One region of the Ruminiclostridium papyrosolvens DSM 2782 genome, then DNA from elsewhere that is predicted to be linked to it. Evidence: predicted binding sites of a transcription regulator. Region 1 holds the regulator's gene; the other holds the start of a gene.

Region 1 (7,791 bases):
TTCATATATTAAAAATAAAGATATAAATAATGTGTTATTGGTTTCCAGCTGTATGATAACCCCCTGTGCAAGGGAGGACGATATCGTTGTATATCCTTCAACAGCCGATGCGTCAGCTGCTGTCATACTGCAAAAAATAACCGAGAAAAATAGAAGCGGTGTAATTGATTCAGGGTTTTACACAGATTGCAGCTATAACTGGACTATAAAAAATCCGGCTTGCGGCTTCTCAAGAATTACTGACAATTCTGTGGATACAAGAATGAAAATGATGGAATGGAATCAGTTCGATTTTAGTTTCTTGTCCGATAACTGGTGTAAATTAATATATAACCTGTTGGATAAGAATAGCCTCACACCTGAGGACGTGTCACTTTATTTATTCTCTCAGTTTTCCAAGGCCGATATTATGGCTACTATAGAAAAGCTGAATGTAATGGAGGAGAGAATAATATATGTTGGAAATAAATATGGCTACACCGGTCCAACAAGCCCTATACTTGCTCTTAACGAAGCAAAAAAGACCAACAAAATAGTTGAAGGCTCATATGCCATACTCTGTTCGGTGGGTTCCGGATATACAATGGGTGCGCTTCTTTATAAATTCTAAATATTTTACCCGATATATGCCGGGAATGTGTTGTTAATAACATACCCCGGCTTTTTTGCTGTAAAGAGATAAACTAAAAAGACTATGCTTATGGTGCTATAGTTTGTTATAATAAATAAAACTCAGTAATACAAAATACTAGCAAATGGAGAACTACGGTGATAGTACTAAACTGTAATAATATTGATTTTTCATATGGTACAGAAACCATTTTAAATAATGTTTCCTTTAGTCTGCAGGAAAATGACAAGGTAGGGCTGGTTGGTGTCAACGGTGCCGGTAAGTCTACTCTGTTTAAGCTTATAATCGGTGAACTGCAGCAGGAAAACGGAGAAATATTTATTTCAAAAGATTTGAATGTAAGCTATTTAAAGCAGAACTCTGCTTTAAACTCAGATAATACATTATGGGATGAACTTCGTGATGTTTTTAGAGAGTTGGTTGAAATGGAAAAGTCAATCAACAGAGTTGAAAAAGAAATAAGTTCTGCTAAGGAGCAGGAAAAGCTGGAATCACTTATGAAGGAATACAGCCGCCTGACGGAACGTTTTTCATATCTTGGGGGCTTTGAATACAACAGCCGTATAAGGGGTGTGCTGCGAGGTCTTGGCTTTGAAGAACATGAGTTTGACTGTAAGATAAGTATTTTAAGTGGGGGTCAGAAAACAAGGCTTGCTTTGGCTAAGGTGCTTTTGGAGGAGCCGGATGTTCTTATGCTGGACGAACCTACAAACCATTTGGATATATCAGCAGTAGAGTGGCTGGAAGATTATCTTAAAAGCTATAAAAAGTGCCTTTTTATTATATCTCATGACCGCTATTTTCTGGATTCCGTAACCAGCCGGACAATTGAGATGGAGAATTGCACAAGCACAGTATATAATTGCAATTACTCAAACTACATTAAGCAAAAGGCAGTGAACCGTGAAATTCAGGAAAAGCACTATATACAGCAGCAAAAGGAAATAGCCCGTCAGGAAGCCTATATTGAGCAGCAGAGAAGGTGGAACAGGGAAAGAAACATAATTGCAGCAGAAAGCCGTCAGAAGGCACTGGACAGGATGGAAAAGGTAGAAAAGCCAAGCGATTTGCCATCTACTATCAGAATGAAATTCAGACAGACAATTACGAGTGGTAATGATGTTCTGGATGTAGAGGGTGTTTCAAAGTCATTTGACAGTAAGGAGCTTTTTACAAATATCAACTTTAAGGTCAAAAGAGCCGAAAGAGTATTTCTGTTAGGACCTAACGGGTGTGGAAAATCAACACTTTTAAAAATACTGTCAGGAAGGCTAAAGGCATCCTCGGGCAGGTACAGCTATGGGGCAAAGGTCAATCTTGGCTACTACGACCAGGAAATGTCTGACCTAGATGAAAACAATACTGTGTTAGATGAAGTGTGGAGTGTAGACCAGAAGCTTATTCAGTCAGAAGTCAGAACAGCATTGGGTGCATTCCTGTTCACAGGGGAAGATGTTTTCAAGAAGATATCTGTTTTAAGCGGCGGTGAAAAGAGCAGAGTTGCAATGCTCAAGTTAATTTTCTCGGATTCCAATTTTATAATCCTTGATGAGCCTACAAACCATCTGGATATAAATTCAAGGGAAATTTTAGAGGATGCCTTAAGTGACTATGAGGGAACTCTCTTGGTGGTTTCCCATGACAGATACTTTATAGATAAACTGGCAACAAGAATTATTGATATAGGGACAAATCCTGCAATAGACTGTTTAGGAAACTATACCTATTTTACCGAACATTACAAAAAGAATGTTGCTTCGGTACTAAAAGAGCAGCCTGTAATTTCAGAGGCAAAACAAAGTCACATGGCTACAAAAGAAGAACGCAGCAGGATACGTAAGTTGGAGAAACAGCTCTCTGACACTGAAAAGGCTATAGAGAAGACTGAAACCCGTCTAAAGGAGTTAGAAGAGGAGATGGTCAGATTTGCCACAGACCATGAAAAACTTTTGGAGTTGAATGAGGAACAGCAGCAGGCACAGCATAAGCTTGAAGAGTTGTACGAAGTGTGGTCTGAGGTTACAGAACAGCTTGAAACATAAAAACCATTAAAAAAACACGCAGCCAATTTGAACTGCGTGTTTTATAGTATCTTTTTATTCAGAAATTAATTCGATTGCATACAGAGAGTTTTCACGGGCCTTACATATCAGAATGTCTACGGAGTTTTCCAGAACAGCCTTAATGGGCTCACGATTCTGTATGACATTATCAATTTTTGAGCGCAAACGTTCAAAAGTGATTTCCTTAACATTTCCGGCAGAGGGTTGATTAATATACTCCAAAAATCCGTCAACCTTTGGCTGATAACTGATTCCCATAAATGGTACTTTCAAATAAGCCGAAAAAATTAAAGCATGAAGTCTCATGGACACCATGATGTCCATTTTATGTATTACGGAGAACGTTTCAATAACAGTGTGATTATTGCTTATAATATAGTTTTTTGTTTTCATTTTTGCAATTATGTTTTTTATCGTAAATATGTCAACATTGTATTCCATTGGGATGAATACAGGTTCCAGACCATATTTCTTAAAAACGTAATCAGCTGCTTCTGCAATGGCCTGTTCGTATTTCACATGCTGTTGTTCTTCCAAGCCGGGACATCTCCTTACTGAAAAGCCGGCGTATTTTTTATCAGGGGACAACCCCGAAAAATTATGGCTGTCATTTAAGTCCTCAGGGTTAATATTGACGGCAAATGCAGCATCGGCTGTCAAAGCAATCTTAGGCCCCGTAATACCCATTTTTTTAAGTTCGTTTAATGAAAATCTTTCTCTTACGGTAATCACATCAGCCATATTCAATATTTTACGGGAATGTTCCGTATTACCTGTTTTATTTATTGGGCCAATCCCATTTGCGTAAAACATTATTTTTAGTTTCAGTTTTTTTGCAAGCCATGCTGTTCCCAGATAGAACATCAGGGAGCGCGAACTGGTACTGTCCTGAATAATATTGCCTCCGCCGTATACGAAAAGCTTGGCTTTTTTCATTGATGAATACACCTTGAACATATTCTTCCTGTTAATGGCGCTTACCCCATAATTGCGAGCGGTTTCTACAGGATTCTTGGAAAGGGCAAGGATAGATATACCGGGCCTTTGTTCTTTGAAATTATCAACAATTGACCTGAGCATTGCATCATCACCAATATTACCAAAACCATAGTAACCTGACACGATTACATCGTATTTATTACCCTTGGACTTATTTAAAACATCATTTTGAATCTCAGTATAGATTTCAAGCTGAGTTTTACACATGGCATCCAAAGAGAAGTTCTTGTATGCCTTTTCATATATCCTTTTTCCGAATTCTAATCGTTTTTCATGGTCAATTGACAGCTCCAGAAGATTTTCAGCAAGGGTTTTATAATCAAGTGGTTCAAAAAGATAACCGTTTACCGAGGAATCTATTAGGTCCGGAATTCCTCCAACCCGGCTGCTGACAGTAGCCTTGGAAAAACAAGCGCCCTCCAGAATAGAATATGGAAAACCCTCACTTATGGAGGTGAGTACACTTATATCAATGATACTCATTAATTCATAGGGGTCATTAAGCCAACCCAAGAAGAATACATTATTCTCCAAACCCAGTTGATGGCAGCGGGCGGTAAGGGACTTATAATCTTCACCGTCTCCGCCTATAAGGAATTTTACCTTAGGATTTTTCTCTACAACCAGCTTGGCTGCTTCTAAAAGAGTACTTATGCCCTTAACAGGGGTCAATCTTGCTGCTATTCCTACTAGTATATCGTCTTTATCTAATTGGATTCCGTATTTTAAAGCAAATTCTTCTCTTGAATAGTCATTGAGCTTTTTATCAAAATCTATTCCGTTAAGAATTGTATATATTGAATTTGTGTCAAAGCCTCTGTCTATAAGCATTTTTCTGAAAGCAGAGGTAACGACAATATAGTAATCCAGACTGTGAAGCACCCATGAATTGAATAACCCTATAGAAAGCCTTTTAGGCAGACTTTGGAGATAATCAAGTTTATAGTCACTGTGCATTGTTGTTATTACCGGTATATGGCAGGCTTTTTTAATCGCGTAGGCAAAAATATTTGCCTTGGCACCATGTGAATGAATGATATCAAAGTTATTCTTTTTTACAAAATCTATTGCGTTGCGTATATCTGTAACTATATTAGAGGACTTTATAACTTTTACGTTTATTCCCATTGCACGGGCTTCATCTGCAAAGGCTCCAGGTCTTAAACTAAGAAGAGTAACATCAATATGGGAAGTAAGTTCCTTTACGAGTGACAGGACGTGTACTTTAGCGCCTCCAACATCCCCTCCGCCAATTAAGTGCAAAACCTTCATTAAAATTTCTCCTTTAAAAATCTTTTGTAAATGACACAAGTACTATTTTATCACAATTAACAGTGCGACACTAAACTATTTTCGATAATCAACAGGTATGTAACGAAGTATAACGCGTGAATAACATGGTAAAATAAATAAGGGGAAATGTAGTAACAGAGGGTTGAGCCTTGATATTGACAATAAAATAACAAAGATGATATAATACGAACACTAATAATTATGAGGTGAAGATTTTAATGGCTTCAAAGAAAATTTCAATGGCTGTAATAAAAAGACTTCCCCGTTATCATAGATACTTGAATTATTTACTTGAACTTGGTATTAAGAGAGTGTCTTCTAAAGAGCTAAGTGGCCGTATGGGAATAACTGCTTCCCAGATAAGACAAGATTTAAATTGCTTTGGCGGTTTCGGACAGCAGGGATATGGATATAATGTAGAGTCTTTATATAATGAGATAGGAAATATACTGGGTATTAACAAGACCTTTTATTGTATTATAATTGGTGCAGGAAATATGGGACAGGCATTATCCAATTATGAAAACTTTGTAAAAAGAGGCTTCAAAGTAATCGGAATTTTCGATGTCAATCCGGAAGTTATAGGGAAAAAACTCAAAAATTTTGAGGTTATGAATCTTGATTTACTTGAGGAGTTTATACTACATAACCCCGTTGACATTGCAATGCTTTGTGTTCCTTACAGGGAGACAGCAACCGTTGCTGACAGAGTTGCCAGATTGGGAGTAAAGGGATTGTGGAACTTCTCGCCTATGGATTTAAAAATTCCATATGATGTAATAGTGGAAAACGTGCACTTGAGTGACAGCCTTATGGTTCTTGGATATAAACTCAATGACAAGTTTGAAAGAGAATAATAAGAAAGCCGGCATTTTATACATGCCGGCTTTTGCGTGTTCTTAAAAGGCTAATCTTTTCTAAAAACCATGTAGGAAGAGGCTTCCAGTATTTCATAAGCTTTATCTGTATTTGCCTGATCAGACAGGGTGATTTTAAGGCAGCCCTGCTCATACTCACGGCTGTTGGATACATTTATATTTTTTATGTTTATTCCGCTATTACCAAGAAGAGTTGCTATTTTTCCAATAATTCCCGGCTCATCGGTAACATCTACAATCAACTCGAAGTTTTTTGGAAGCAGCCCGGTGGCAGTATTGGAAAAACCATCCCTGAAGGCTTTCGCATTATCAAAAAAACTGTATATTTCTTTGTTTTCACTTGATTTTATATTGTCTATCATACTGTCAACTATATGTTTAAAGTCCTCTAAAAGCTTTACAACAACAGGTCCGTTACTTATAACTACGTCCTTCCACATGGAAGGATTTGAAGATGCAATTCTGGTAATATCCTTGAATCCTCCTGCTGCAAGAAGCTTTATCAAGCCATGGCTGTTTTCATTGTTTTTAGCAAGAGACACCAACGCAGAAGCTATAATATGAGGTACATGGCTTATGCAGCCTGTAACTGTATCATGTTCCTTGGAGGAAACTACTATAGGAAGAGCTCCTATCTTTCTTAGGAGATTTTCCATTGTACTTATGGCATCTTCACTGGAACTCTTTGTAGGTGTCAAAACATAGTAGGCATTCTCAAACATGTGAGCTATTGAATTTACATAGCCTGATTTTTCCGTTCCGGCCATAGGGTGTCCTCCCACAAACAGGGGAGGGTTTTCAAGGCCATCAATGTAATTGAATAATTCTCCTTTGGTACTGGCTACATCAGTCAGAATGCTGCCTTTTTTTATTTTTGAGGATAATTCATTTACATATTCTATTGTTTTACTGACAGGAGTACAAATGAAAATGATATCGGAATTCCATATCTCTTCACAACAAATACTAAAACCCTTGTTCAAAACTCCTTCTTTTTCGGCCAAACCAATAGACTCGGTACAATTGTCAACTGCATATATTTTTAAATCCGTAAACTCGTGACTGAAGGCTTTGGCTAATGAACCGCCAATAAGCCCCAGGCCGATAATAGATATACTCTTAACATCCATGTTTAAACTCTCTCTCCAGAATTGGTGCAAGCTTACTTATATCTTCACAAAGTGAATCAAATTCAGTTGGCTTTAACTGTTGTGCTGCATCAGATAATGCACACATTGGGTTAGGGTGTACTTCAACTATAAGGCCGTCAGCACCTGCTGCAATAGCGGCTCTTGACAGAGGAATTACATATTTTGACTTTCCGGCAGCATGGCTGGGGTCAACTATTATGGGCAGATGGCTCATGTTTTTAACTACCGGAACTGCACTTAAATCAAGGGTGTTCCTTGTAGCTGTTTCAAAGGTTCTGATACCTCTTTCGCAAAGGACAACATTGTAATTGCCTTCACTCATTATATATTCGGCAGCATTAAGCCATTCGTCAATAGTGGTTGCAGAGCCTCTTTTCAGAAGTACCGGCTTCATAGATTTACCTATTTCCTTCAAAAGCTGGAAGTTCTGTACATTACGTGCGCCTACCTGAAACATATCAACATATGGTATGGACACCTCTACTGCCTTATCGCTGGTTACTTCTGTGATTATCTGCAAGCCTGTTGCATCCTTTGCTTCTTTGAGAAGCTTCAGACCTTCTTCTTCAAGACCCTGAAATGCATATGGAGAGGTTCTGGGCTTAAAAGCTCCTCCTCTTAGGAACTGGGCACCGGACCTTTTTACTGCCTGTGCTGCTTCTAGTATCTGTTCACGGCTTTCTACTGCACAAGGACCTGCCATGATAACCAATTCCTTACCGCCTATTTTCACACCATTTACATTGACAACACTGGGTTCAGGCTGAAATGTTTTT
Region 2 (7,791 bases), 850 kb from region 1:
TTTAAATCATGGTTGATTTTATCGATTATGTCATAATCAATTGCATCTATGTATATATTTTCAAGGTCGTCGTTAAGATCTTTAGCTTTGGAAAGGTAATGCGTACCTTCACGGATTATCCCTTTATATCTGGAGGTTATATCCTCAAGCTGTGTCTTAAACTCCTCATCTGTACCGGGTTTAATTGCATAGGAGTATATATCAATAACTCTATCTGTATACTTAGAAGGAAAATACTCATGAGGTGAGGTGCTGTCAAATACAGCGGTGGATAATTCTCTGATAATAACCATGTCAAGGCTGTCGGGATCAAAGCCACAGTGATATATCTCTACATCAAAACCTCTGTCTTTTGCCGACTGTGCAATTCTTTTCAGCATGGTTGATTTTCCCGAACCGGGTCTGCCCTTAATGAAATACCTGTTTGATATATGAGCGGTAAGGTCCATAACAAAATCCACAGACCCCTTAGGAGTAGCACCTCCAAAGAATCTGTTCTTAACACCGGCCTGTTTATCCTGATAATTACTGCCCACTATAGTATTGATGGTCTCTTGGGTAATTTCATTCATTTTATTAAAATCAATATTCGCAATGTATATCTTTTCCCACTCATCGTGAACAGTTAAGGCCTGTGAGAAGAGCTTATAGGCACTTTCATAACACAAAGCAATTTGTTTGTTAATTTTAAGAATATCATCTTTTAGGGGAATTAGCTTTTTGCTGTCCCAGGCAGTTCCAAGGTTTATGTACTCTTCAATGGCTCCCGGGGCTCTGGGTTCTACCACGTGAGGAAAGGTTCCGTCTACAACGCCTATCCCCAAAGTAGGGAGAATAATACCATCCACAGAGCTATTGTCACAGGGGGAATGAATGTACTCTACGTCAAAACCTCTGTTGTACCATTCCTTGCCGAGCCTTTTCATAAGGGTAGATTTTCCGGTAGCGGGGCCTCCTTTTAGAATAAAAAGTCTGTCCAGATAATTAATATTGTCGTCCAAGTAATTTACAAATCCCTTCGATGAGTTTGCGCAGGCATAATAGTTAATAATTTTTGCACACAAAAAACACTCCACCTTTCAATAACTTGGATATTATATTTTAGAATATGCAAATACTAGTAATATTGCTAAACCTACCAACTAAAAATAACCACTTTAGCCAGGTGTGTCATGAAATATGTATAGCTAAAACACTTCGTTTTTATAACTAAGAAATTACATTGTATGTAAATATAAACATGTAAAAATTAGCTGTATGCCTTGAATTTACTTATAATAAAAGTAAAAAGTAAATAATTATACTTTTGTATGAATATATATACATGAAATATTAAAATTTAAAAGTTGCATATTTTCATTAAAAAATAAAAATGTGACAAAAACATGTGTTGAAATTTATACAACTGTATGTTAAGATGGTTAGTGAAAAAATTATCAAATAATTCGCTTAACTGAAATACTGAATAGTACCGTGTTAATCACAAATACTACTCATTGATAGCAGTATATTTTTTTATAAATTGAAGGGAGAATTATAATGACTACAAACAAGAAATTAGAAGCTTGGGTTAAAGAAATTGCCGACATGTGTCAACCAGACCAGATTTACTGGTGTGATGGTTCTCAGGAAGAAAACGATCGTCTTTTAAAAGAGATGGTGGATTCCGGATTGGCTAAACCTTTAAATCCTGAAAAGCGTCCTGGATGCTACTCTTTCAACAGTGATCCTTCTGACGTTGCCCGTGTTGAGAACAGAACATATATTGCTTCAAAGTCAAAAGAAGAAGCAGGACCAACTAACAACTGGATTAATCCTGATGAATTGAAAGAAACTATGAAAGGTCTCTACAAAGGTTGTATGAAGGGAAGAACAATGTATGTAATTCCTTTCTCAATGGGACCTATAGGTTCAACAATATCAAAAATCGGTGTTGAAATCACTGATAGTGCATATGTTGTTGTTAACATGAGAATCATGACTCGTATCGGAACAAAGGTATTGGAAACACTCGGTGACGGAGAATTCGTACCTTGCTTGCATTCAGTAGGAGCTCCTCTTGCAGAAGGCGAAAAAGATACTAAATGGCCTTGCGCACCAATCGAATCAAAATATATCAGCCATTTCCCAGAAGAAAAGACTATATGGTCATACGGTTCAGGTTACGGCGGAAATGCTTTACTTGGAAAGAAGTGTTTTGCTCTTCGTATAGCATCTGTTATAGCTCGTGAAGAAGGCTGGTTGGCTGAGCATATGCTTATCCTCAAGCTCACTGATCCTAAGGGTACTGTTAAATATATCTGCGGTGCTTTCCCAAGTGCTTGCGGTAAGACTAATCTGGCTATGCTTGTTCCAACAATTCCAGGATGGAAAGTTGAAACAATCGGTGACGATATAGCTTGGATGAAGTTCGGAAAAGATGGCAGATTGTATGCTATCAACCCTGAAGCAGGTTTCTTCGGAGTTGCTCCTGGTACATCAATGGATTCAAATCCAAATGCTATGCACAGCATTGAAAAGAACACTATCTTCACTAACGTTGGTGTAACTGACGATAATGATATTTGGTGGGAAGGTATGGGAGTAGATGCTCCTGCTCACTTAATTGATTGGCACGGAAAGGATTGGGCTCCAGGTTCAGAAACTCCTGCTGCACATCCAAATGCTCGTTTTACAGCACCTGCAAATCAGTGTCCTGTTATAGCTCCTGAGTGGGAAGATCCTGCTGGAGTGCCAATATCAGCTATATTGATAGGCGGACGTCGTCCTAGCACTATTCCTTTGGTACATCAGAGCTTTGACTGGAACCACGGTGTATTCCTTGGTTCAATAATGGGTTCAGAAATCACTGCTGCAGCTATCTCCGATAAAATCGGACAGGTTCGTCGTGACCCATTTGCAATGCTTCCATTCATCGGCTACAATGTAAATGACTATTTACAACACTGGTTGGATGTTGGTGCAGCTAGCACAGAAGATAAACTTCCAAAGATATTCTATGTTAACTGGTTCCGTAAAGATGAGAACGGAAAATGGTTGTGGCCTGGTTATGGCGAAAACAGCCGTGTTCTCAAGTGGATTTGTGAAAGAGTATCAGGCGAAGGTAAGGCTGTTAAGACTGAAATCGGTTATATGCCTACTGAAGATGCTATCGATGTTGAAGGCTTGAATGTTTCAGCTGAAGACATGACAGAACTTCTCAAAGTTAAGAAGGAAGAATGGCTCAAAGAAGTTGAGTCAATCAAAGCTCACTATGAGACTTATGACATAAACAAGGTTCCTGCTGAATTGAAGAAGCAGCTTGCTGATCTTGAAGCTAGATTGAAGGCTTAATGATAAAAACCCGAGGGCGAGCGAGTAGTCATAAGAACAACTTGTGAACTGATGGTCAAGATAAGCTTAATAGTAACACGCCTAAGATTTTACAATCTTAGGCGTGTTTTATTTTTCATTAAAGAGAAGACTATTAGTATCTGCTTTATAAAAAGCTATTGACAAAAGCTAATGCTCCCCTTACAATTAGACTGAACGTCAGTCTAATTGTAAGGGGAGCATTATTATGCGAGTAATTAAGGATGCCGATGTACGTAAAAATGAAATTTTAGATGTCGCCGAAGAGCTTTTCAATCTTAACGGCTTCGATGCGACAACAATAAGTGCAATTATAGAAAAAGCCGGAATCGCTCGGGGAACGGTATATTATCATTTTAAATCAAAGGAGGATGTGTTAGACGCCCTCATAGAACGACATTGCGAGAGGCTTTTAGCAGAGGCCAAAGAGATTGCTGCGGACAGCAGACTTCCGGTTATGGAACGGCTAATACAAACCCTCATGTCAATGAATGGCGATAAAGAGGGAACGCCCAGTGTAATTACCCAACAGATGCACAGGCCCCAAAATGCCTTGATGCATCAGAAAACACATGAGACCATGCTGGAGGCTATCCCTCCTATTCTTATGGGGATTATTGAGGATGGTATTAAGGAGGGCATATTTAATACGCCATATCCTTATGAGAGCTTGGAAATGGTAGTTGCTCATGTTAATACTGTTTTTGATGACTATGCCGAAAAGCTTACGGGAAAAGAACTGTTAAAAAGAATCAGAGCATTCATTTTTAATCTTGAACGACTCTTCGGTGCAGCACCGGGAAGCTTTGACAGCGTGAATGCGTTATTTAATAAAGGAGGTGGTGCTGATGAATAAAGCCGGAAACAGCGCTTTTCTAAAGTTTGTAATATTGTGTTCAGGCGGATTTGTTGCTGCTATTGGCAGTGGTATCAGTTCTTTCGGACTGGGAGTATATGTGTTTAAGGAAACGGGGCTAGCGTCTGCCAGCACGCTGATTACTCTGCTGGCTTTTTTGCCGGGGCTTCTGCTTGCCCCTTTTGCAGGAGTGCTTGCAGATAAATATGACCGCAGGCTTTTGATGATTCTTGGAGATGGTCTTTCTGCCCTAGGGCTTGTATATATCCTTGTTTGCATGATGAGCGGAAAGGCACAGCTTTGGCAGATTGGTGTAGGGGTAACGGTCAGTTCAATTTTTTCGTCACTTGTGGAACCATCGTTCAAAGCTACCATAACAGATCTTTTAAGCGAGGAAGATTATTCAAAGGCTAGTGGATTGGTGCAGCTTAGCGGCTCTGCGAAGTTTTTGATTTCGCCTCTTATAGCGGGCTTTCTTCTCCGTATTTCAGATATAAAGCTTCTGCTTGTCATTGATATTTGCACAATTTTTATGACTGTGGCGGTAACCTTTGCTGTACGAAAAGGGCTTGTATCGAAGGTCTCGGGTGCAAAAAAATCCTTTATGAAGGAGTTTAGAACAGGAATGACTGCACTTACAAAAAACAGAGGTGTGTTTATGCTGGTGTTGTCGGGTATAGGAATTTCTTTCTCTTTAGGATGCATCCAAGCTCTCTATACACCTATGATACTTGGGTTTTCCGACAGTTCGGTTCTAGGTATTACCACAACAGTTTCCGCATGCGGGATGTTGGTAAGCAGCTTGCTTTTGGGCATAATACCTGTGAGAAAAGGTTTTACTAAAGTGCTTTCGCGCTCTCTTTTCTTTGCAGGGATTTTTATGGCGGGCTTTGGCCTTAGAGAAAACATTATTTTAATCTGTACTTTCGGTTTTTTCTTTTTTTCAATGCTGCCCTTTACCAACATGAGTCTGGATTATCTTATTCGCACCAACATTTCTAATGATGTACAGGGACGGGTTTGGGGGCTTATCGGTATTATTTCACAGCTGGGTTATGTGATTGCGTACAGCATTTTGGGGCCTCTTGCCGACTTTGTTTTTATCCCCATGTTGACACCAAACGGGATATTAGCTGACAGCATTGGAACCGTAATCGGCACAGGAACAAGCAGAGGAGTTGGATTGCTTATTATTCTTGCCGGATTATTGCTTTCAATAACAGCTATTATTTTGTATCACGTAAAGCCTATTAGAGAATTAGAGAACGGAGGTGAAGTATGTACCGAAAACTAATCATAAATGATATTAAAAAAAGCAAACTTATTTCAATTACGATTACTGCGTTTATACTGCTGGCAGCAATGCTCACTTCTCTTGCGGCAATTCTTTCTGTGAGCCTGTTTACCTCTATTGACAGCATGATGGAAAATGCCGTAACGCCTCACTTTTTGCAGATGCATTCCGGCGGGATAAACAGGCAGCAGCTTTTAAATTTTGCGGATAAACAGGGAAATGTACAGGATTTTCAGGTTTCCTCTTTTCTCAATATAGAGGGAGCAGAGATAGCTATAGGAGAAAGTTCTCTTGCCGGTTCCATACAGGATAATGGGCTTTCGGTGCAAAGTGAACGCTTTGACTTTTTACTTGGCTTGGATGGAAACATTATCAGGCCGGCAGAAGGAGAGATTTATGTTCCTCTTTATTATATGAAAAACGGTCAGGCAAACATTGGAGACAGTGTGGTGATACATGGCATAGGTTTTAAGGTAGCCGGATTTCTGCGAGATTCTCAGATGAACGCTTCCATGATTTCCTCCAAGCGTTTTCTTGTTAATGAGTCTGATTTCAAAAAAATGAAGGAATTTGGAAAACAGGAATATCTTATAGAGTTCCGTCTGACTGCCCCTTCCGCTGTTTCCTCCTTTGAAGAGGCATATTTAGCGGCAGGCCTTCCTGCCAATGGACCTCCCGCTATCACTTATTCGCTATTCAAGATGGCAAACGCCATTGATGACGGTATTATGATTGCGGTGCTGATGCTTACCAGTATTCTTGTTATTATCGTAGGTTTCTTGTGCATCCGTTTCACACTGCTTGCCAAGGTTGAGGATGATTATCGGGAAATCGGAGTGCTAAAAGCAATAGGTCTAAGAACTCGAAGTATAAAACAGCTCTATCTGGCAAAATACGGCGCTCTTGCAGGAACTGCCTGCATTGTGGGCTTTGTACTTTCCCTGTTTTTAAAAGAGCCTTTCTTAGAAAATATCCGTTTATATATGGGCGAGTCGGACAGCTCCGGACTTGGTTTAGTATTGGGAATGCTGGGTGCATTGATTATCTTTTTTGTCGTAATGCTTTATGTAAATAGTGTTCTCCGCCGTTTCAAAAAAATATCGGCAGCACAGGCTATACGCTTTGGTGCACCACAGGAAAAAACTAAAGCAACAAGAGGTTTTCGCTTGTCTGAGAGTCGGATAATTTCGCCTAATATTTTTCTCGGAATCAAGGATATCCTGTCACGTAAAAAGCTTTATGTTACAATGCTTATGGTGTTGATTATTTCCTCTTTTCTGATGATTGTACCGCAAAATATCTACAACACAATTTCCCAACGTAACTTTATGGCCTACATGGGAATAGGCGAATGTGATATGCGAATCGATATCCAGCAAACGGACAATATCGCCGGAAAAACAGAGGAACTTGCAAGTTCTATGGCGCAGGATTCAGAAATAAAAGAATATGCAGTGTTGAAAAGCTATATGTTTGATATGCCTATGAAAGACGGAACGGTTGGCAAGCTCAAGGTGGAACTTGGGGATCATTCTGTATTCCCAATTAAGTATTCCATCGGCAGAGCACCGCAGAGCAAATCGGAGATAGCTATTTCCAAATTTGTTGCGGAGGATTTGGGAATCAGCCTTAATGATAAAATTGTACTTATTGTAGACAATCAGAAAAAAGCGCTTACTGTATGCGGTGTATACTCAGACATCACCAATGGAGGCAAGACCGCAAAGGCTATTTTTGATATCAGTGACGGAAATATTCTTTGGAGTATAATTCCGGTGAAGCTTCATAGTGGGGTTGACGTACACGGAAAAGTAGTTGAGTACAAAAACCGACTTTCTTATGCCAAGGTAGCAGACATTGATGAATATATTAAACAGGCATTTGGAGGAATTACCGATGCAGTTCAAAAGGCTTCCTACGCTTCTATAGCAGCCGCTGCGATTCTCACGATGCTGGTGACACTTCTGTTTATGAAAATGCTGCTGACAAAGGATAGATATTCTATCGCTGTGTTGAAATCTCTCGGTTTCAAAACAGCAGAGATTCGTGTACAGTATCTGGCAAAGGCGTTTGCCGTACTAATCGTTGGCATACTCATCGGCACTATTCTGGCAAATACACTGGGAGAGTTTGTGGGTGCCGGACTGATTGCATCCTTTGGAGCATCCACATTTCGATTTGTGGTTAACCCAATATTTGCGTACCTGTTTTCACCGGTTCTTATGGCCATGTGCGTGGGTTTTGCAACATGGCTGAGCATCTCCGGTATTTCCTTACTTAAAATACCGGA

The links. The regulator Rex, encoded in region 1, represses fermentation and respiration genes when NADH is low (regulators of the CRP and FNR family bind a similar motif). The targets are predictions, from matches to a motif close to ATTGTTAANNNNTTAACAAT.
Region 2: the regulator Rex is predicted to act here: its motif matches at 1,422-1,441, upstream of P0092_RS01140 (phosphoenolpyruvate carboxykinase (GTP)).

Annotation. Positions count from the first base shown of each region.
Region 1 is NZ_CP119677.1:4,429,892-4,437,682, reverse strand. It holds gene P0092_RS19580 (3-oxoacyl-ACP synthase III family protein) at 1-610, shown strand, start outside; gene P0092_RS19575 (ABC-F family ATP-binding cassette domain-containing protein) at 769-2,673, shown strand; gene csaB (polysaccharide pyruvyl transferase CsaB) at 2,728-4,965, opposite strand; gene P0092_RS19565 (redox-sensing transcriptional repressor Rex) at 5,205-5,843, shown strand; gene P0092_RS19560 (prephenate dehydrogenase) at 5,894-6,994, opposite strand; gene aroF (3-deoxy-7-phosphoheptulonate synthase) at 6,984-7,791, opposite strand, start outside.
Region 2 is NZ_CP119677.1:247,508-255,298, forward strand. It holds gene P0092_RS01135 (PRK06851 family protein) at 1-1,064, opposite strand, end outside; gene P0092_RS01140 (phosphoenolpyruvate carboxykinase (GTP)) at 1,540-3,333, shown strand; gene P0092_RS01145 (TetR/AcrR family transcriptional regulator) at 3,560-4,207, shown strand; gene P0092_RS01150 (MFS transporter) at 4,200-5,501, shown strand; gene P0092_RS01155 (ABC transporter permease) at 5,486-7,791, shown strand, end outside.